Regions from separate parts of the Pseudomonas sp. PS02290 genome, predicted to be linked through region 1. Evidence: riboswitches for the same ligand, from Rfam matches in the RefSeq annotation. Region 1 holds a riboswitch; the other holds the start of a gene.

Region 1 (10,697 bases):
CCCGAGAGGCGGCAGGCCTTCGGGATATCTGGAATCGGCCGCGGCGCGTACGGGGCGACGGCGTTGGCGATGGCCTTGATGTGCGCCGGGGTGGTGCCGCAGCAACCGCCGACGATGTTCAGGAAGCCGCTCTGGGCGAACTCCTCCACGACTTTGGCCATCTCTGCCGGGGCTTCGTCGTACTCACCGAATTCGTTGGGCAGGCCGGCGTTCGGGTGCGCCGACACGTGGGTTTCGGCTTTATTGGACAGCTCTTCCAGATACGGCCGCAGCTCGCTGGCGCCCAGCGCGCAGTTGAGGCCCACGGAGATCGGCTTGGCGTGACGCACCGAGTTCCAGAACGCTTCGGTGGTCTGGCCGGAGAGGGTGCGGCCCGAGGCGTCGGTGATGGTGCCGGAAATCATGATCGGCAGCTCGAAGCCCAGTTCGTCGAACACACCCTGAACGGCGAAAATCGCCGCTTTGGCGTTGAGGGTGTCGAAGATGGTTTCGATGAGGATCATGTCCGCACCGCCTTCGATCAGGCCTTTTGTGGCTTCGGTGTAGTTCTCCACCAGTTCGTCGAAGGTCACGTTGCGGTAGCCGGGGTTGTTGACGTCCGGCGACAGCGAGCAGGTGCGGCTGGTCGGGCCGAGCACGCCGGCGACGAAACGCGGCTTGTCGGGGGTTTCCAGGGTCTTGGCGTCGGCGACCTGGCGGGCCAGGCGCGCGCCTTCCACGTTCAGTTCATAGACCAGCGCTTCCATGCCGTAGTCGGCCTGGGACACCTGGGTGGCGTTGAAGGTGTTGGTTTCGAGAATGTCGGCGCCGGCGTCGAGGTATTCCTTCTCGATCGCGCCAATCACGTCGGGCCGGGTCAGGATCAACAGGTCGTTATTGCCCTTGACGTCGCTCGGCCAGTCGGCGAAACGCTTGCCGCGGTAGTCTTCTTCCTCCAGCCGATAGCTCTGGATCATCGTGCCCATGCCGCCATCGAGGATCAGGATTCGCTGTTGAAGAGCCTGCTGGAGTGCTTGAAGACGCGCGCTGCGATCTGACATGAGGTTACCCGGATGAAGAAGTACGAAATAAGGTGGCGCTGAAAAGAGCGAAATAATAGCAAACCTGCGCGGATTTAAATCATTCCGGGATTTACATGAATTCTGTTCATGTTGCAGGCCATTAGCCACAGGTAGAATTCGGCCGAATCATTTTCAGGACGCCCGTTCCATGTTGCATCGCGTGCTCGCCAGTTCCCTGGCCTTGTTGTTTTGCGGTGCAGCGTTCGCGCAGTCACCCCTTCAGTCTCCGGCTATTTCCTACAGCCGTGATATCCAGCCGATCTTCACCGAGAAGTGCGTTGCCTGCCATGCGTGCAATGACGCTGCCTGCCAGCTGAACCTGGGCAGCGGCGAAGGTGTGCTGCGCGGTGCATCGAAGGTGCCGGTTTACGAAGGCGACCGCAGCAAGGCGGTCGCACCCACCCGGATTTTCGTCGACGCGCAGGGCCCTGACGCCTGGCGCAAAAAAGGCTTTTATTCAGTGCTGGACGGGCAGAGCAATCAGGCGGCGCTGATGGCAAAGATGCTCGAGTTCGGGCACGGCGCGCCGTTGGTGCCCAACGCGCGGCTGCCGGACGACATCGTGCTGGGCTTGAATCGCCAGAACATGTGCCCGTTGCCCAACGAGTTCGCCGCCTATGCCAAGGCGCGTCCGGGGCAGGGCATGCCCCTGGCGGTGACCGGCCTCACCGACGCTCAATACAGCACGCTGCAACGCTGGCTGGCAGCCGGGGCGCCGGTGGAACAGACGCCGCTGCAACCGAGTGCGCGGGAAACGGTGCAGATCAACGAATGGGAAAGCCTGCTCAATCGTCCCGGATCGAGCGAAGCGCTGGTCGGCCGCTGGCTGTACGAACATCTGTTTCTCGCCCACGTGTATTTCAGCGACGGCGAGCCGGGGCATTTCTTCCAGTGGGTGCGCTCGCGCACGCCAAGCGGCCAACCCGTCGACCTGATCGCCACGCGCCGCCCCGACGATGATCCTGGCACCACCTTCTATTACCGCCTGATGCCGGTGCAGGGCGTTATCGTCCACAAGACCCACATCACCTACCCGATGGGCCCGCAGAAGCTGGCCCGGGTCAAGCAACTGTTCTACAGCGGGACCTGGCATGCCACCGAGCTGCCCGGCTATGGTCCGCAGCATCGGGCCAACCCGTTTGAAACGTTCCAGCAGATCCCCGCCGTCGCGCGTTACCAGTTCATGCTGGATAACGCCGAATACTTCGTGCGCACCTTCATTCGCGGCCCGGTGTGTCGGGGCGAGATCGCCACGGACGTGATTCGCGATCATTTCTGGGCGCTGTTCCAGGAGCCCGGCCACGACCGTTACATCACCGATGCGGCCTATCGGGCCAAGGCCACGCCGTTGCTGGCGATGCCGGGGCAGGACGATGACATCGGCAGTGTCCTGACCCTGTGGCACGACTACCGCGACAAGCGCAATCAATACGAAGACCTGCGCAGCGATGCCTACGCGCACATGCCGCCGCCGGGATGGGCGACCCTGTGGGCGGGGAACGACAATGCGCTGCTGACCATCTTCCGCCACTTCGACAGCGCCTCGGTAAACAAAGGCCTGATCGGCGCGCTTCCCAACAGCGTCTGGCTGTTCGACTACCCCTTGCTGGAGCGCACCTATTACCAGCTGGCGGTGAATTTCGACGTCTACGGCAACGTTTCCCATCAGGTGCAGACGCGTCTGTATTTCGACCTGATCCGCAACGGCGCCGAGGTCAATTTCCTGCGCCTGATGCCGGCGGACAAGCGTGACGACATCCTCGGTGACTGGTACCAGAACGGCGGCAAAGTGAAGATGTGGCTGGATTATCAGGCCATCGACGATCACACCCCGACCGGCCTGAAGCTCGATGAGCACAACCCCAAGCGTGACTTCCAGCGCAAGTTGATCGAGCGTGCGGGCACCTTGAACGTGACGCCGGACCCGATCAATCGCTGCGACGGCGCCTACTGTTCGCGTGAGGGACTGGACCCGGTGTTCAGCGACGTCGAGCAGACCCTGAGCCGGCTAACCTCGCGCCCTGCGGCGGGGCTGAAGGTCATTCACCAGTTGCCGGAGGCGACGATGCTGCGAATCCAGGACGGCAGCGGCAAACGCATCATTTACAGCATGCTGCGCAACCGCGCCCACAGTAACGTCGCCTTTCTGATGGGTGAGGATTACCGCTACCAGCCGGGCCTGGACACGCTGACGATCTACCCGGGAGTGCTGAGCAGCTACCCGAATTTCATGTTCAATATCCCGGCCAGTGAGGTCGGCGCGTTTGTTGACGCGATGGAGCAGGCCCATGATCACAAGCAGGCGTTTGACGCCATCGTCCAGCGCTGGGGCGTGCGCCGCAGCCATCCATTATTCTGGACCTACTTCCACGACCTGGACCGCTACCTTCAGGAAACCGAACCCCGCGAGGCAGGGGTGCTGGACATGAATCGGTACGAGAATCTGTGAGTCGCAGGGGCGCTGTTATTTAAGGAATCTTCACATTCGGCGTCGGCCCGGCTGACGCTGCTTCAAACGGGGAAACCCTTATTGGACATGGCGTGCAGCCATTATGCAGCCCGTCAGTGGCGCCGAACCTTTTTGCAATTTTCGAAGTCGGACCCTGTGAGTCGCTCTCCGACGCCGTGCCTTTGCCGGTATAGCGCCAGGGGTCAATCCAGACGAAGCAAGAGGTTGCAGATGTTGATTTCGGTTCAGGCCCTGCGGGCACTCGCCGCGTGGGCTGTTGTGTGTCACCACTTCATGCAGATTTTTTTCGACTTCCATCCGAGTGGGCCAGTCGGCCGCTTTTTCACTGAAAAAGGCGCGGTCGGCGTCGACATTTTTTTCGTCATCAGCGGTCTGGTCATCTACCTGTCAACCGTGGACAAGGACATCCCCGCCGGCCGTTTCATGCTCAACCGGGTTATTCGTATCGTCCCGGCGTACTGGCTGTACACCTTGGTGATGGGTGTCTTGGTCGTGGTTGCCCAGCCGCTGCTGCCCCACCAGGTGGTCGACTGGCAGAGCTTTGTGCTGTCGCTGCTGTTCATCCCTTCGGAAAACCCCGGCGGTTACGGCCTTTATCCCACCCTCAACGTGGGCTGGACGCTGAACTACGAGATGCTGTTCTACGTCCTGTTCTCGATGGTTTTTCTGTTTCAGCAACGGCTGCGCCCGTTGATTCTGGCGGCGGCGCTGTTCGCCATTACCGACGTGCTGGGTCGGTCGGGGCTGGTCAGCCGGTTCTACGCCAATGACATCGTTTACGAATTCCTCCTCGGCATCTTCGTCGGCGTGATGTATCGCCGGGGCTGGATCAGCGAACGGTTGTGGTTGCCATTGATCGCGATCGGCGCCGCGCTGTTCACCATCGACCACCTGCAACCGGCGCCTCGCATCATCAATTGGGGCCTGCCGAGCGCTGTGATTGTGGTGGCCTGCATCTCCCTCGAACCCTATCTGCGTAACTACCGCCTTCTCAAAGTCATGGGCGATTGCTCGTATTCGGTGTACCTGCTCCACGTGCTGGTGCTGTACGCGGGCTGGCTGGTGAGCGAGCGTTATGGCATTAACCCGTACGTGGTGTTTGCCGTCTGTGTGCCGGTCATCGCCCTGGGGGCGTGGCTCAGTTATGAGTGGATCGAGAAGGGCCTGTACCGACGCATGAAGGGATGGCTGGATCAGAGAAGGGCGAGCAAGGAAGCAGCTCTGTCATGACGGGTTTTTAGTCGAGGCAAACCGCTTACCTGACTAAAACACTAGGGCTTTGTCAGGCGCAGTTGATTGGCGTAAACTGCGCCCCACGTCTGCGAGGAATTTTCATGACCGCTATTACGATTACTGATGCCGCCCACGATTACCTGGCCGATCTGCTGGAAAAGCAGAACACCCCCGGCATCGGCATCCGCGTGTTTATTACCCAGCCTGGCACCCAATACGCTGAAACCTGCATTGCCTACTGCAAGCCGGGCGAAGAGAAACCTGAAGACACGGCCATCGGCCTGAAAAGCTTCACCGCCTGGATCGACGCGTTCAGCGAAGCGTTTCTGGACGATGCCGTTGTCGATTACGCGACTGACCGCATGGGTGGTCAACTGACCATCAAGGCGCCAAACGCCAAAGTGCCGATGGTCAACGCCGACAGCCCGATCAACGAGCGTATCAATTACTACCTGCAGACCGAGATCAACCCGGGCCTCGCCAGTCACGGCGGCCAGGTGACCTTGATCGAGGTGGTGGAAGAAGATGAGGCAAATGTCGCCATTCTCCAGTTTGGCGGTGGTTGCCAGGGTTGCGGTCAGGCAGATGTCACGCTCAAGGAAGGCATCGAGCGCACATTGCTGGAGCGCATCCCCGAGCTGACCGGTGTGCGTGACGTGACCGACCACACTCAGAAAGAAAACGCGTACTACTGAGTCAACGTGTGATACCAGGAAGTATGGTGTTGCAGGCAAGCCCCGACGGGTTCGGGGCTTTTTTGTGGGCGCTCGCCAAGGTCTAGAGGCGCACGCTAGGGCCTGAACACATGGGCATGGCCCGCGCGATACAGCGATGACTCGCTGAACACGTCGTTGCCCAGTACCCGACCCACCAGGATCAGCGCGGTGCGACGAAATCCCTTGATCCGCACCTTCTCCTCGATGTCTGCCAGTGTGCCGGTGACCCAATCCTGATCCGGCCAGCTGGCGCGATGCACCACGGCGATGGGGCAGTCGGCGCCATAGTGCGGCGTCAGCTCGGCGACGATCTTGCCGAGGTTATTGACCCCCAGATGGATCGCCATGGTTGCCCGGTGCCGTGCCAGATCGCCCAGGCTTTCGCCTTCGGGCATGTCGGTTTTGTCGGCGTAGCGGGTCAGGATCACGCTCTGGGAGATGTCCGGCAGCGTCAGCTCTGTCCCGAGCAACGCGGCGCAGGCGGCGGTGGCGGTGACGCCGGGGATGATTTCGAAGGGGATCTGCAGCTCGCGCAGGCAGCGGATTTGTTCGCCGACCGCGCCATACAGGCTCGGATCGCCGGAATGCACACGCGCCACGTCCTGGCCCTGTGCATGAGCGGATTTCATCAGCTCGATGATCTGCTGAAGGTGCAATGGAGCGCTGTTGGTGACCTGAACTGCCTGATGACCTTCCAGCACCGCTTCAGGCACCAGGGAACCGGCGTAAATGATCACCGGGCAGGAGCGGATCAGCCGCTGGCCTTTGACAGTGATCAGGTCCGGATCGCCGGGGCCGGCGCCGATGAAAAAAACAGTCATGGGGTGTCCTGATTGGGGTTCATTTGAGCAGTGGCTCGTCGGATGCATTCTCCCTGAGCGCACTCGGTCTGACTTTGTAGGACTGGCTTTAGCCGGGAAGGGGCCCTCGGGCACACCAGCAAAATCTGCGGTGGGACCACTGACGCCTTCCCGGCTAAAGCCGGTCCTACAGTTCTAGCCGGTCCTACAAGGTTGAGCCGGCCTATGAGATTGCTCCAACCCTAACGTTTGCGGTTGCCAGAGCAAAGGTCGCGTGGGGGCTTTTTCGGCGGGGGATGACCAAGGTCGCGGGCGCGCCGGTCAACCGTGTCACCATCGCCAGCGCCGCGCTTTCTGCCACGCCGTAGCAGCCGGTGCGTTCGAAAGCTATGTCCGAACGGTAAGTCAGCTGTGCCTCGTAAGCCGCCAGATCACCCGCGCTGAAAAACCCGATCGTCAGCCCCAGCTCATGACCCAGTACCAGCAGCCCTACCTCAGCCGACTTGCCGTCAATGGAGGCGAGGGCGGCAACGTCTTTCAGCTGAAGACGACCCTCCCGCAACCCATCCTCCATCAACTGCCGAAGCTCCAGCGCCGAACAGCCGCGCTGGCAGCCCAGACCGACCACCCACAGCGGCCGATCGCGCACTTCATTCACAGAGCAGGCTTCAAACCGACGTGCGTCGCGGTCGCTTCATTGCGCCGAAACAACCAGGCGCTGATCCAGCCCAGGGCAATCCAGAAAACCGCATTGGTCAGCAGCGACGCGATCTTGAATTGCGCTTCAAGGGCTTCCGGCGCCAGTGCCGAATGCACCGCCGGTTGCGGCGCGCCGACGATATGCGGCACCACCAGGATCACCGCGCCCAAGGCCTTCAACAGCCAGTGCCGGGCAAACACGATCAACGCCAGGCCTGCAGCCGTGGAGGCGGCGGTGCCGACCCACCAGATCTGCCGTTGTGTCAGGTCTGCCGCGACAGTGCCGGGCAGCTCGGGCGGCAAACCGAGAGTGGGCGCCAGCACGAACACCGCATAACCGGCCAACCCCCACAGCACGCCTTCGCGGGCACTGGTCGGCGTACGCAGGGTGTACAGCGCCGCCAGCATCAGGGCGAAGCCGACCGCGACCACCAGATTGCCGCCGGTGGTGGACAGCACGCGCTGCCAGCCGTCTTCCGGCTCCCAGGCTTCGGCGTCATGGACGTGGCCGGCCATCGCACCCTCGGCGTGCTCGTGCATCTCAGCAGCCGGGGCCTTTTCGTAGGTCTCCGCCTGCAGGATCAGTGGCGCCACCGAGAAGCTCTGCAGCAGCGTCAACAACAGGGCGGCGAGCAGTCCGGTGAACCCGGCCGTTTGCGCAATTCGCTTGAACATGGCGGCGGGTCTCAATGGCACGGGAAGGCGGAGCTGTGGCGGGTGTCGTGTGCTGCGTTGTGCACCGCATCGATGTGGGAGAAACCGGCGAAGTACACCAGAAACGCACCGAGAAACATCGCGCTGACGGCGGCGACAAGGCGCTGGCTTTGGGTGGCGGTCACGGCTGTTGTGGTGTTTGTGCTGGTGCCGGACGTCTGGCGGGGTGTGCTGATGGACATGGCGCTTCCCTCTGAAGTGGATTCAGCGGACGGAAAGACGCGAAGACTCCGCAGGCGAAGGCCGGCAGTGATCAACAGCGCCCGCCCACCGCGGGTTGTGTTATGTAGCGTTATCGGGCCGGTCTCCGGGCTCGCGAGGGGCACATGCATCAGCCGTGACAGCCGTCGTGCCTTCAAGAATCGCCTTCCCATATCGTTGCCGACACAGTGGATCTGACTCTTCACTCGCTTACCGTTGCGGGGGCAGCACCGGACTGATACACACCCGAAGGTCTGTACGCACCGGTTTCCCGTTTCACCCTGTGAAGGGCACCCGTAACAAGGTGTGTAGCAGACCACGGGCTGTTTGGCTCGTCAATCGGCCCTTCAGCCGATGCGTCAATCAATGCAGCGATCGGTGCGTCAATTGGTGCGGCGATCATTGCAAAGCGCGATTGACCGGCCTCCAGTCACTGCGTAGCCTTGCGCACTTGAGGTTCGCCGGGCGCCTTTATCAACTACCAAGGCCACCGGCGCTAAGAAGGGAATGCGGTATCAAGCCGCAGCTGCCCCCGCAACTGTAAACGGACAGCTTCATTGCACAGCCACTGCGCGAGCGGGAAGGCGCGATGAATACCGGTCGCCTGATGATGCCTATCAGCGACCGGCCGCCGTGAGCCAGGAGACCTGCCTCGAATCGGACCGCCTGCAAGCGGCCGAGGAATTCCACTACAACCGGGCGGGGTGATCCGGTGGCGAATCGAACCGCGCGCCTGCTTCCACCGGCCTGCGCTGCTTTCGTCCTCGTTGCCCCGCCGCACGCCTGAGGGCAACCGATGAAAACACTGGCCAAACTCCCCGTCACCATCGTCACCGGCTTTCTCGGCTCGGGCAAAACCACCTTGCTGCGGCACATGCTCGACAACGCCGAAGGCCGACGCATCGCCGTCATCGTCAATGAATTCGGCGAACTGGGCATCGATGGCGACATCCTCAAGCAATGCACCATCGGCTGCACCGAAGAAGAAGCCGTCGGTCGCGTGTACGAACTGGCCAACGGCTGCCTGTGCTGCACCGTTCAGGAAGAGTTTTTCCCGGTGATGCAGGAACTGGTTGCCCGTCGTGGCGACCTCGATCACATCCTCATCGAAACCTCGGGTCTGGCCCTGCCGAAACCCCTGGTCCAAGCCTTCCAGTGGCCGGAAATCCGCAACGCCTGCACCGTCGACGCCGTGATCACCGTAGTCGACAGCCCGGCCGTGCTCGCAGGCACCTTCGCCGCGTTCCCGGACCAAGTCGACGCCCAGCGCAAGCTCGATCCGAACCTGGATCACGAATCGCCGCTGCACGAACTGTTCGCCGACCAACTGGCCAGCGCCGACCTCGTCGTGCTGAACAAGGCCGACATGCTCGACGCGGATGCTCTCGCCGCCGTGCGTGCCGAAGTCGCCGAAGAACTGCCGCCGGCGGTGAAGATCGTCGAAGCGAACAGGGGCCAGCTGCCGATCAGCGTATTGCTGGGCCTGGGCGCCGAATCCGAGCTGCACATCGACGGGCGCAAGACCCACCACGATCACCACGAAGGCGACGATCATGATGATCACGACCATGACGCCTTCGACTCGATTTCCATCACGCTTCCCCAGGCCGACGAATCGCTGTTGCTCGACGCGCTGACCCAGGCCGTCGTCCAGCACGGCATCCTGCGTGTCAAAGGCTTCGCCGCCATTCCCGGCAAACCCATGCGCTTGTTGGTGCAAGGTGTCGGCACGCGTTTCGACAAGCATTTCGACCGCGCCTGGAAAGCAGACGAAGCCCGGGAAACCCACTTGGTGCTGATCGGCCAGGAACTCGACGCCGGCGTCCTTGAAGCGCAATTGCGCGACGCAGTCTCAGGCATAAAAGGCTAACCATGCACCTGCTGCGTACACAGCCCGGCGGCTTCGTCCCCGACGACAGCATCGCTGACCTGGGCCAGACGCCCGCCGAGCTGGTGATCCTGTGCAGCGCCGACTCGAATCTGGCGCTGCTGGCTGAAACCGCGCGGCAATTGCCGGATAGCTACCCGAGCCTGCGCCTGGCCAACCCGATGCAGGTGCAAAACCATGCGTCGGTGGATCTGTACGTGGACGAGGTGCTGCGCCACGCCAAAGTCATCCTGATTTCCCTGCACGGCGGCATCGGCTACTGGCGTTACGGCGTCGAGCGGCTGGTGGAGCTGGCCGCGAAAGGCGTGAAGCTGATTCTGATCCCGGGCTGTGATCGGCCAGACCCCGAGCTGAGCGGCCTGAGCACGGAATCCGTCGAAGACCGCGAGCGTCTCTGGCATTACCTGCGTCAGGGCGGCAAGCACAACGCGCTGGCGCTGTTCAATTTCATCGCCACACGCTGGCTGGGCGGCGACTACCCGTGGGCCGAGCCGCAGACCCTGCCGCGCACCGTGATTTATCACCCGCAGAACGCCAACGCCGACCTGGCCCGCTGGCAGGCCGACTGGCGCGCCGATCAGCCGGTCGCGGCCGTGCTTTTCTATCGCTCCCACCTGCAGGCTGCCAACACCGGCTTCATCGATGTGTTCTGCGAGCGCTTGTCGGCCCAGGGCCTGAACCCGTTGCCGATTGCCGTCGCCAGCCTGAAGGAAGCCGGCTGCATGAGCGCGATACAGGACTGGCTCGACGAGGTGGATTGCGAGGTGATTCTCAACACCACCGGCTTCGCCCAATCCAGCCCGGAAGCGCCGGATGTTCGGCCGTTTCGCCGAGACATCCCGGTCATTCAGGCCATTTGCGCCCAGGACAACGAACCCGCCTGGCAGGCAAGCGCCCAAGGGCTGGGCCCCCGAG
Region 2 (10,697 bases), on a different contig from region 1:
CAATTGCACATTCTGCAGCCCGGCCCATCGCAGCAACGCGCTGCTCGACGCAGGATTCTCGAACAGCCCGTGCAGGTACGTGCCGAGCACTTGGCCGTCAGGACTGCACGCGCCATCGCAACGACCGTCGGCCAGCTGGACCAACGGACGCTCCAGCGCCGCGCCGGTGGTCACGCCGGCATGAATCTCGTAGCCGCTGACGTCGGCGTCTTCGAGGGTCAGCCGCCCGCTCACATTGCGCAGCTGTTTCTCTTCTTCCAGCACCGTGCTCAGGGCCAGCAGCCCCAGGCCCGGGCTTGAACCCGCCGCGCCTTCCAGTCCGTGCGGGTCGTGCAACTCTTCGCCCAGCATTTGCAGGCCACCGCAGATGCCCAGCACTTTGCCGCCGTAACGCAGGTGGCGGCTAATGGCGGTGTCCCAACCGTTGGCGCGCAGATAGGCGAGATCGCTGCGCACGCTTTTCGAGCCGGGCAGGATGATCAGGTCAGCGCCGGGAATCGCCTGCCCAGGGCCGACGAATTGCAGATTGACCTGGGGGTGCAGGCGCAGCGGGTCGAAGTCGGTGTGGTTACTGATGCGCGGCAGGACCGGCACGATGACAGTGAGCACCTGCTCGGCCTTGTCGGTCTGGCGCTGATCGAGGCCGTCTTCAGCCTCCAGATGCAAGTCCATCACGTAGGGCAGCACGCCCACCACCGGTTTGCCGGTGCGCTGTTCGAGCCAGTCGAGGCCGGGCTGAAGCAGCGCGATGTCGCCGCGAAAGCGATTGATGATGAAACCTTTGACCCGCGCCTGTTCGCTGGGCGACAGCAATTCCAGCGTGCCGACCAGATGGGCAAACACCCCGCCGCGATTGATGTCCGCCACCAGCAGCACCGGGCAATCCACTGCCTCGGCAAAGCCCATGTTGGCGATGTCGCCGGCGCGCAGGTTGATCTCGGCCGGCGACCCGGCGCCTTCGACCATGACCACCGGCCAGCCCTCGCTGAGGCGGCGATGGGAAGCGAGTACGGCCTGCATCGCGATGGCTTTGTAGTCGTGGTAGGCGACGGCGTTCATGGTGGTGACGGCGCGCCCGTGAATGATCACTTGCGCGCCCGTGTCGCTGTTGGGTTTGAGCAGCACCGGGTTCATGTCGGTGTGGGGTTCGAGGCCGCAGGCCTGGGCTTGCACGGCCTGGGCGCGGCCGATCTCGCCGCCGTCCGCGGTCACTGCGCTGTTGAGCGCCATGTTCTGCGGTTTGAACGGCACGGTGCGCACGCCCTGTCGGGTCAGCCAGCGGCACAGCGCCGTCACCAGCGTGCTTTTACCGGCGTCGGACGTGGTGCCCTGCACCATCAGGGTTTTGCCGATGTTCATGGGCGCTCCCGGGAGAATTCGCTCAGTGCCTGTTCCAGACGCTGCCAGTCGGCGTCCTCGCGGGGCAGGCCGAAACGCAGGCTGCTGTTGTTGTTGCTGTTGTTAATAAAAAGCCGCAGAAGGATGCCCCGGTGTGCGCAGAACTCATACAGTTCTTCCGCCAGCGGCGTGATCAGCCACTGAAACAGCGCGCAGCCGCCCTTGGGCGCGAAGCCGTGGCGGCTGAGCACATCAACCAGACGCTGACTGGCCTGCTCGGTGCGCTGGCGCTGGCGTTGATGCCCGGCCACGTCGTTGAGACAGGCCTGACCGATGATGCGGGTTGGCCCGCTGACGGACCAAGGTCCGATCTGCCGCGCCATGACTTTGAGAAAGCGCGGCTCCGCCAGCACAAAACCCAGGCGCACACCGGCCAGCCCGAAGAACTTGCCGAACGAGCGCAATACGATGAGCCCCGAACGCTGGGTGTAAGCCGCCAGGCTCAACTCCGGCGTGTTGTCCATGAACGCTTCGTCGACCACCAGCCAACCACCACGCTGGGCCAGCCGCGTGTGCCATTCCAGCAGGCGTTCGGGCGTGAGGCTCAGGCCGGTGGGGTTGTTCGGGTTGACCACGACGAGCACATCAAGGGTGTCGATGAACCGCTCCACTTCGTGCTCAAGCACTTCGCGCACCAGAAAACCGGTGTTGCGCCAGGCCTCGGCGTGCTCGGCGTAGCAGGGCGACAGCACACCGACCTTGCCGGCCTGGCGCAGACGCGGCAGCGCCTGAATCGCCGCTTGGGAACCGGCCACCGGCAGTACGTCCGTGGCGCCGTAGTAGCGGCGGGCGGCGGCTTCCAGACCGTCATCGGTTTCCGGCAGGCGCGCCCAGGCCGCTTCCGGGATCGCCGGGATTGGCCACGACCACGGCGAAATCCCGCTGGACAGGTCCAGCCAGTCCGCCTCATCAATGCCATATTTCAGGACTGCGCCACGCAATCGGCCGCCGTGTTCAAGCATAGAATTCTGTCCCCAGACACAAAATCAGCAACCACAGCCACACGCCGCGCTGCACCAGTTGCCAGCCTCGATCGATGGAGTCCGCGTCCGCCGGCACGCCTTCGCCCAGGGTCGCGCGCTCATGCAGCTCGCCGTGATAAATCGCCGGGCCACCCAGCTCGACGCCCAGCGCACCGGCGCCGGCGGCCATCACCGGGCCTGCGTTGGGGCTGTCCCACTTCGGGGCCTGGGTGCGCCAGCAGCGCAGGGCCAGTCGGGTGTTGCCCAGCAGCGCGTAGGTCAACGCCACCAATCGTGCAGGAATGTAGTTGAGCAAGTCGTCGATTTTCGCCGCCGCCCAGCCGAAGCGTTCGAAGCGCTCGTTGCGATAGCCCCACATGGCGTCGAGGGTGTTGCTCAGGCGATAGAGCACAACGCCCGGCGCGCCCAGCACGACGAACCAGAAGATCGCCGCGAACACCGCGTCGCTGCCGTTTTCCAGCACCGATTCGGTGGCCGCACGGGCCACTTCGGTGCTGTCCAGCTCGGCGGTCTGGCGACTGACCAGATAGCCGACGCGCCGACGCGCTTCGGGCAGATCGTCGCTGCGCAGCGCCTGGGCGACCGGCTCGACGTGCTCGCCCAGACTGCGCAGACCCAACGCGCAGTACAGCGCCAGCACTTCCACCAGCCAGCCAACGAACGGCAGCCAGCTGAGCAACGTGGCGATCAGGGTCAGCGGAATCACGGCGATGAACCACGCCGTCACGCCATGGCTGCGCCAGCCCCGGCCGGCAGCATTCAGGCGCTGTTCGATGCGCTCGGCAAAACGGCCGAACGCCACCAGCGGGTGGTTCCGTTTTGGCTCGCCGAGCAACGCGTCCAGCGCGACCCCGGCGACGCTCAATAACGCCACACTCATGCAATCACTCCCCATGTGTTCTCGTAGACCAACTCTTGCAACGCGCGCGGCTGCGCCCAGCCCTCCAGCACCAGCATCGGCGCCGGGTAAAATTCCTTGACCGGGCCGAGGCACAGGATCGCCAGGGGTTTTGAACCGGTTGGCATCTTCAGCAGATCCGCCAGGGCCTGGGGATCGAACAGCGACACCCAGCCCATGCCCAGGCCCTCGGCACGGGCCGCCAGCCAGAGGTTCTGGATCGCGCAAGACAACGACGCCATGTCCATTTCCGGCAGGGTCCGGCGGCCGAAGATGTGTTTGTCGCGGTCGTCCATCAACGCAGCGACCAATACCTCGGCGCAGTCGCTGATGCCCTCGACCTTCAGCTTCATGAAATCGTCGGACCGCTCGCCCAAGGCTTCGGCGGTGCGAATGCGTTCCTCCTCCACCTGCGCCTGAATCTGCGTGCGCAAGGCCGGATCGGTGATGCGCAGGAAACGCCACGGCTGCATCAAACCGACGCTCGGCGCGTGGTGGGCGGCTTCGAGCAGACGGGCCAGCAACTCCGGCGCGACGGTGCCCCCGCAGAAGTGACGCATGTCGCGACGCTCGGCGATGGCGCGGTAAACGGCGGCGCGTTCGGGGTCAGTGAAGGTGTGTTCAGTCATGGCTCGCCTGTCCCGCGCGTGAAACACAGCAATCACCTGCGATGCGCCCCATGTAGGAGTGAGCTTGCTCGCGAAAGCGGTTTTTCAGACAAGGAGTGGGATCGGACGCGCCCACTTCGCGAGCAGGCTCGCTCCCACAGAATGCGGCGGTTGAATTAGATGGGCTCATGGCAAAAACAGCGCCGCCATCGCCTGGGGATTCGAGGGGAAGTAGAAATGCACGTAGGACGCAGTCATGCGCCCTTCGCGGTACACCGCTTCGGCGCCGCGCCCGCCATTGGGGCTGAGGCCGCGGGCGATGGGAGTCAGCTCGGTGCTGGTCAGGGAGTGGTGATAGGTGTGGCCGCGCAGGGTGCCTTCCGGCAGCTCGACCGATTGCAGGGCCAGGGCGGCCAGACGCTTTTGCATCACGGCTTCCCCCTTGAGCAAGCCCACCCCTTCGGCGCGCTGGCCGTCGACATCGGTCAGGGCATCGAGCAGATACAACATCCCGCCGCATTCGGCGAGCAAGGGTTTGCCGGCGGCGTGGTGCGCGCGAATCGCGGCGAGCATGCTGTGGTTTTCCGCCAGCGCCGTGTGATGCAGTTCCGGGTAACCGCCCGGCAGATACAGGCTGTCGGCGTCGGGTAATTCGCGGTCGCGGATCGGCGAAAAGAACGACAGTTCGGCGCCCATCTCCCGCAACAGGTCGAGGCTGGCACCGTAGAAAAACGCAAACGCCTCGTCGTGGGCGATGGCGATTTTCACGCCGGCCAGCAGCGGTTCGGCCGGCACGAATTCCGGCGCGGTAAAGGTCACGGACGGTGGCAACGTGGCGTCGCAGGTGCTGGCCAGCGCGGTGGCAGCAGCGTCGAGGCGCATGTCCAGATCATTCAGTTCGCTCGCCTGAACCAGCCCGAGGTGCCGGCTGGGCAGCTCAATGCCGGTTTCACGGGACAACGCGCCGTACCAGCGCAGGCCTTCGGTCAGGCTGCCTTCGAGCAACTGCGCGTGGCGCACTGTGCCGACGCGATTGGCCAGCACGCCGGCGAATGGCAGATCCGGCTGATAGCGCGCCAACCCCAGCGCCAGGGCGCCAAAGGTCTGGGCCATGGCCGTGCCGTCAATCACCCCCAGCACCGGCACGCCGAAACGCCGGGCCAGGTCTGCGCTGGACGGCGTACCGTCGAACAAGCCCATGACGCCTTCGATGAGGATCAGGTCGGCGTCGGCGGCGGCTTCCCACAACAGGCGCCGGCTTTCGGCCTCGCCGATCATCCACATGTCCAGTTGGTACACCGGATGGCCGCTGGCGCGTTCGAGAATCATCGGGTCGAGAAAGTCCGGCCCGCATTTGAACACCCGCACCTTGCGCCCCTGATTGCGATGCAGACGGGCCAGTGCGGCGGTGACGGTGGTTTTGCCCTGACCGGACGCGGGCGCGGCGATCAATACTGCCGGGCAGTGCCGGGGCTGGCGCTCACTCACAGTTCGATGCCTTTCTGCGCCTTGATGCCGGCTTGAAAGGCATGCTTGACCACGCCGATATCGGAAACGGTATCGGACAAGTCGATCAGTTCCTGCTTCGCCCCGCGACCGGTGACGATCACGTGCTGCATCGGCGGGCGTGCCTGCAAATCGCTCAGCACCTGCTCCAGGTCCAGATAGCCGTGCTTGAGGGCAATGTTCAGCTCATCAAGCACGACCATGCCGATAGAGGCGTCCTTGAGCATTTCCCGGGTCACGGCCCAGGCGGCTTCGGCCGCGGCAATGTCACGCTGGCGGTCCTGGGTTTCCCAGGTGAAGCCCTCGCCCATCACGTGGTAACGCACTTGTTCGGGAAAGCGGCGGAAGAACAGCTCTTCGCCGGTGCTGTGGCGGCCTTTGATGAACTGCACGACGCCGCACTGCATGCCATGGCCCATGGCGCGGGCCAGCATGCCGAAGGCCGAGCTGCTTTTGCCTTTGCCGTTGCCGGTCAGGACCAACAGCAATCCGCATTCATTTGGCGCGCTGGAAATGCGCTCGTCCATCACCGCCTTTTTGCGCAGCATGCGCGCCAGGTGGCGTTCGTCACGTTCGGGGGATTCGCTCATCTCAGCTCTCCGCTTGAGGGCAGGTGTGGCAAACGGAGGGCACAGGCAAAGACTGTCAGCAGGCACCGGACAAGGCCCGGCCTGCAGCAGAGCATCGCCCTCCGTGATGCTGTTCGATGGATCAGGCCGGTCTCCGGACTCATGAGTTGCCACAACCGTGGCAGGCCAGGCGCCTTCCCATGCTCAGCGAACACAGTGGCATTGTGCGTGGCCTTGACTCATTTACCGTTGCGGAGGCAGCGCCGGAATTGATCGCACGAGCAATCGCACCGGCTTCCCTGTTTCACCCTGTGGACCAACAAGGTCCCGGGCACCTGAAACATGGCGCGAAGGTTAGAGGGTTGACTGGGGAGCGTCAATCGACCCGTGGGCAGAGCGCCCACGGGTTAACGGGATCTCACCCTGGAGTGCACAGGTGTTCCTGCAGCAACAGCCCATGAACACGTTGCCTCAAAAACGACTATTGCCTGGCCAAGTTCGACGGCTGGATAACGCGCTTGGCATTCAGCCAGGCCTTTTGCCAATAAGGCTTGTCCAGGCTGTCGAGTTTGACGGTGCCGCCGGTGGCCGGTGCATGAACGAATCGCCCTTCCCCGACGTAGATGCCGGCGTGGCTGACGTGGGAGCCGCCGCCCGTGGCGAAGAACACCAGATCACCGGTCTGTAACTGGCTGCGGTCGATGTCCGGGCCACGCAGGGTGATCATTTCCCGCGTGGATCGCGGCAAGGTGATACCGGCAGCGTCGTGGTAGACATAGCCGATCAGGCCGCTGCAATCGAAACCCGAATCAGGCGTGTTGCCGCCCCAGCGATAGGGCGTGCCAACGAGGCCGATCGCGCGCAACAGAACGTCGTCGGCGAGCGGTGAAGAAAACTGGGGAGGAGCGGAGACCACAGGCCGGTAGACGACCTTGCGTGGAGCAGGCGGTGGAGTGCTGGAACATGCGGCCAGCAGCACAGCCAGAGAGGCGACGATCAGGCGAACCGTTAACGACATAAACACGACAACCTGTGCGGGATGCAGCTTACTTTGCCGAGGGCCGGGGTCGCGCGCAAGAGGGGTTAGCCCTTTGCGCGCCCGGAATTAACGGGTTTGGCGCTTGATTGTAGTCGAGCTCATCGCGGTGGTGGTTGCAGGTACCGTTGAGGGTGCCATCGCCAGCGCGCGTTTGGCTTCGATGAACGTCTTGGCCCAGTAAGCATCGTCGAGGCTGTCGACGCGGACACCACCGCTGCGGCGGCTGCTGGAGTGGATGAATTGATCATCGCCCAGGTAGATGCCCGCATGGCTGACACGACCACGGCCGGCAGTGCTGAAGAACAGCAGGTCGCCTGGCTTGAGGTCATTGCGTTTAACGAGAGGGGCGTCGATGTTGATCATTTCGCGGGAGGAACGCGGCAGGCTCATGCCCGCCTCTTCGCGGAAGAGATAACCGATGAAACCGCTGCAGTCGAAACCAGAGGTGGTCGACGTGCCGCCGAAGCGATAGCGAGTGCCTATCAGGGATTTGCCGCGCTCGAGGATGCTGTCAGCCAGAACCGGCAGGCGGTACGGCTTGTTATCGGCAAATTGAGCGAGCTCGTCTTCGGTGGCGACTTCGTCATCCAGTACGGAGGATGCGTAATCGGCACGATTGCTGGCGGATTGAGCGGTGGCAGAGTCCCGGAACTGGGGGCTTTGCGACTGTTGTTGCGACGTCGGCATCTGGGCCGCACAGCCGAACAACAGCGTTACGAGTGCGAGAGGCACGAGGGGTGCGAAGCGGTTTAGCATGTGCACGACCGTGGCTGAAGTGTAAAGAAGCCGAGACTATGCCTTCAATCGTACCCATTTGCAAATTCAATCGAAACAAATGTGACTTACGATGTCGTCCATCACTTCTAAGGCTCTACACCGCAGAAACGCATCCATGTGCGCGGAATGATCGGTCGGCGAAGGGTTTATCTCGGCAGTAAAGCCTCCCGTCACCCGAGCGCGCAGCATGGGCTCATGAATGTATGGGAAGCTGGCGGTGGTTCCAATGCTGAGCACAGCGTCAAAGCCTTTTGCCATCTCTTCCTGAAGCACGTTCAGTGCCAACTCTGGCAACATCTCCTCAAACAACACCACCGATGGCCTCAAAACGCCAGTGCAGCGGGCGCACAGCGGTGGCAGTGGTCGGTTGAGGCGCTCGCTCAACAGCGGATCCTCGGCGCCACAAGATTGACAGTAGAGCGGCGCCAACTGGCCATGAATTTCGATCAGGCGTTCTGGCGGACTGCCCGCAGCGCGATGATAGCCGTCGACGTTTTGCGTCAACACCCAGCATTCCGGCTTGCGCCGCTGCAATTCGGCGATGGCATAGTGCGCCGCATTGGGACGTCCGCCCAGGCAAGCGCTGCCCAATTGTGCAATGTATTTCCAGCACAGCGCCGGATCACGACGCAGCATCGGGCCGGACAACGCCATTTCGATCGGCAGGCCGTCGTCGGTCTCGCCGTTGTACAGACCACCGACACCGCGATAGGTCGGCAAACCCGAATCCGCCGAAAGGCCAGCACCGGTGATGATCAGGATGCGTGTGGCATGGCGCAGGGCCGCGGCGGTTTGCAGGACCAAAGCCTGATCGACCACGGACGCGCTTACCAACCGAGGGTTTCTTTCAGGAACGGAATGGTCAGCTTGCGCTGGGCCTGCAGTGAGGCTTGATCGAGCTGTTCAAGCAGGTCGAACAGCGCACTCATGCTGCGCTTGCCGCGGGTGAGGATGAAATGCCCCACTTCGTCGGTGAGGTGCAGGCCCCGGCGGGACGCGCGCAATTGCAGGGCGCGGAGTTTTTCTTCGTCGGACAACAGGCGCATCTGGAACACCAGCGCCATGGTCAGCCGTGATTTCAAGTCCGCCAGCTTGACCGGCAGCTCCCGGGGCGAGCATGACGCGGCGATGAGCAAGCGTCGGCCACTGTCGCGCAGCCGGTTGAACAGGTGGAACAAGGCCTCTTCCCATTCAGGCTTGCCAACCACCGCCTGAAGGTCATCGAGGCACACCAGTTCGTACTGCTCCAGATGATCGAACAGGCCGATGCCCTGATCGAGCAGCTCGGCCATCGGCAGATAAACCGCTGGCTCGCCCATCTGTTCGAATCGCAGGCAGGCAGCCTGCAACAGGTGCGTGCGCCCTACCCCGTTCTTGCCCCACAGATAGATGAGGCTTTCCGTCCAGCCGGCCTCGGCTTCGCACAGCCGCTCGACATAGCCGAGTGCAGCGGCATTGGCGCCTGGATAGTAATTGATGAAGGTGGCGTCATCACGCAGACGCACACTCAGGGGCAGCTGAACTGGTTTCATGCTGGCTGAACGGTTCGTGACGAACCGCCAAGGGGCCTCTGTGAAAAGTGCGCAAAGTCTATACCCGCAGGGCTGGCCGCACAATGCGGCAGACCGCCAGCAAAATCAAAGGCTTGCGTATGTCACTGGTATCACTGGGGAATACGGGCAAAACCCGCCGAGAAAGGAGGCGCGCGGTGAGCACCGCGCGCCGGTACGCATCCTGATTCGCGGGAATCAGAGATCCGGGTCGTCCAGACCGCCGTAGATGTCCGAATCCTTGTACAGGTCATGAACATGGCGCACCAGGACCATGATCACCGCCGCCACCGGCAGGGCCAGCAGGATGCCGGTGAACCCGAACAGCTCGCCGCCCGCCAGAATCGCGAAGATCACCGCAACCGGGTGCAGACCGATGCGATCACCCACCAGCAACGGGGTCAGCACCATGCCTTCCAGTGCCTGACCGACCATGAACACCGCGACGATGCCCAGCATCGGATACAGGTCGCCGCCGAACTGGAAGAAGCCCGCCAGAATCGCCGAGCCGATGCCGATCACGAAACCCATGTATGGCACGATGGCCGCCAGGCCGGCAATGACACCGATCAACAGACCCAGCTCCAGCCCGACCAGCATCAGGCCGGCGGCGTAAATCACGCCCAGCGCGACCATCACCAGCAACTGGCCGCGAATGAACGCACCCAATACCTCATGGCACTCGTCCGCCAGCGCGACGATCTTCTTCTCGCGGTGACGGGGCAGCAGGCTGCGCACCTTCGCCATCATCACGTCCCAGTCACGCAACAGATAGAAGCAGACCACCGGGATCAGCACCAGGTTGGTCAGCCAGCCGATCAGCGCCAGGGTCGAGGTCGTGGCCTGGGACAAGACGATGCCGACGATGTCGCCGGTCTGGCCCATGTGCTCCGAGATCGCCGCCTTGACCTTGTCGAACTTCCAGAAGCCGTCTGCCAGCCCCAACTTGGCCTGCGCCCACGGCATGGCGGTGTGTTGCAGCCAGTCGAGGATTTGCGGTGCCAGTTCGTACAGGCGGTAAAGCTGCTTGGCCAGCATTGGCACCAGCACCAGCAGCAGGCCCATGAAAATCAGGGTGAACAACAGGAACACGGTCACCACACTCATGGTGCGGGACAGCTTCAGTTTTTCCAGCCGGTCTGCCAGCGGATCGCCCATGTACGCCAGCAGCAGCGCCACAAGGAACGGCGTCAGAATCGAATGCAGCAGCCAGACGAACAAACAGACCAGGACAACCCCGCCCAGCCAGAACCAACGACGCGTATCAGTCATTACTGCCTCTTTCCCCAGGATGATGTGCTTCGAGCAACGTCGTTATGAACCTGTTCACCAACGGAAGTGCAATGCGCTGTCCGAAACAGCAGGCGGC

What was found. Region 1 has a riboswitch for cobalamin ahead of QMX88_RS21830 (CbtB domain-containing protein). Riboswitches for the same ligand answer to the same signal wherever they lie in the genome.
Region 2: linked by a shared signal. The riboswitch ahead of cobO (cob(I)yrinic acid a,c-diamide adenosyltransferase) and the one ahead of QMX88_RS21830 (CbtB domain-containing protein) in region 1 are both predicted to bind cobalamin.

The regions. Positions count from the first base shown of each region.
Region 1 is NZ_JASCOY010000065.1:8,308-19,004, forward strand. Features, by position in the region: gene metH (methionine synthase) at 1-1,040, opposite strand, end outside; gene QMX88_RS21800 (fatty acid cis/trans isomerase) at 1,210-3,510, shown strand; gene QMX88_RS21805 (acyltransferase family protein) at 3,742-4,761, shown strand; gene nfuA (Fe-S biogenesis protein NfuA) at 4,866-5,459, shown strand; gene cobM (precorrin-4 C(11)-methyltransferase) at 5,555-6,301, opposite strand; gene QMX88_RS21820 (cobalamin biosynthesis protein) at 6,504-6,938, opposite strand; gene QMX88_RS21825 (CbtA family protein) at 6,935-7,654, opposite strand; gene QMX88_RS21830 (CbtB domain-containing protein) at 7,666-7,875, opposite strand; cobalamin riboswitch at 7,975-8,207, opposite strand; cobalamin riboswitch at 8,332-8,563, shown strand; gene cobW (cobalamin biosynthesis protein CobW) at 8,691-9,764, shown strand; gene cobN (cobaltochelatase subunit CobN) at 9,767-10,697, shown strand, end outside.
Region 2 is NZ_JASCOY010000008.1:125,091-135,787, forward strand. Features, by position in the region: gene QMX88_RS06845 (cobyric acid synthase) at 1-1,359, opposite strand, end outside; gene cobD (threonine-phosphate decarboxylase CobD) at 1,356-2,360, opposite strand; gene cbiB (adenosylcobinamide-phosphate synthase CbiB) at 2,353-3,261, opposite strand; gene bluB (5,6-dimethylbenzimidazole synthase) at 3,258-3,908, opposite strand; gene QMX88_RS06865 (cobyrinate a,c-diamide synthase) at 4,074-5,375, opposite strand; gene cobO (cob(I)yrinic acid a,c-diamide adenosyltransferase) at 5,372-5,983, opposite strand; cobalamin riboswitch at 6,091-6,316, opposite strand; gene QMX88_RS06875 (C40 family peptidase) at 6,444-6,980, opposite strand; gene QMX88_RS06880 (C40 family peptidase) at 7,068-7,757, opposite strand; gene QMX88_RS06885 (NAD-dependent deacylase) at 7,824-8,597, opposite strand; gene hda (DnaA regulatory inactivator Hda) at 8,606-9,310, opposite strand; gene QMX88_RS06895 (AI-2E family transporter) at 9,527-10,600, opposite strand; gene QMX88_RS06900 (DUF2066 domain-containing protein) at 10,655-10,697, opposite strand, start outside.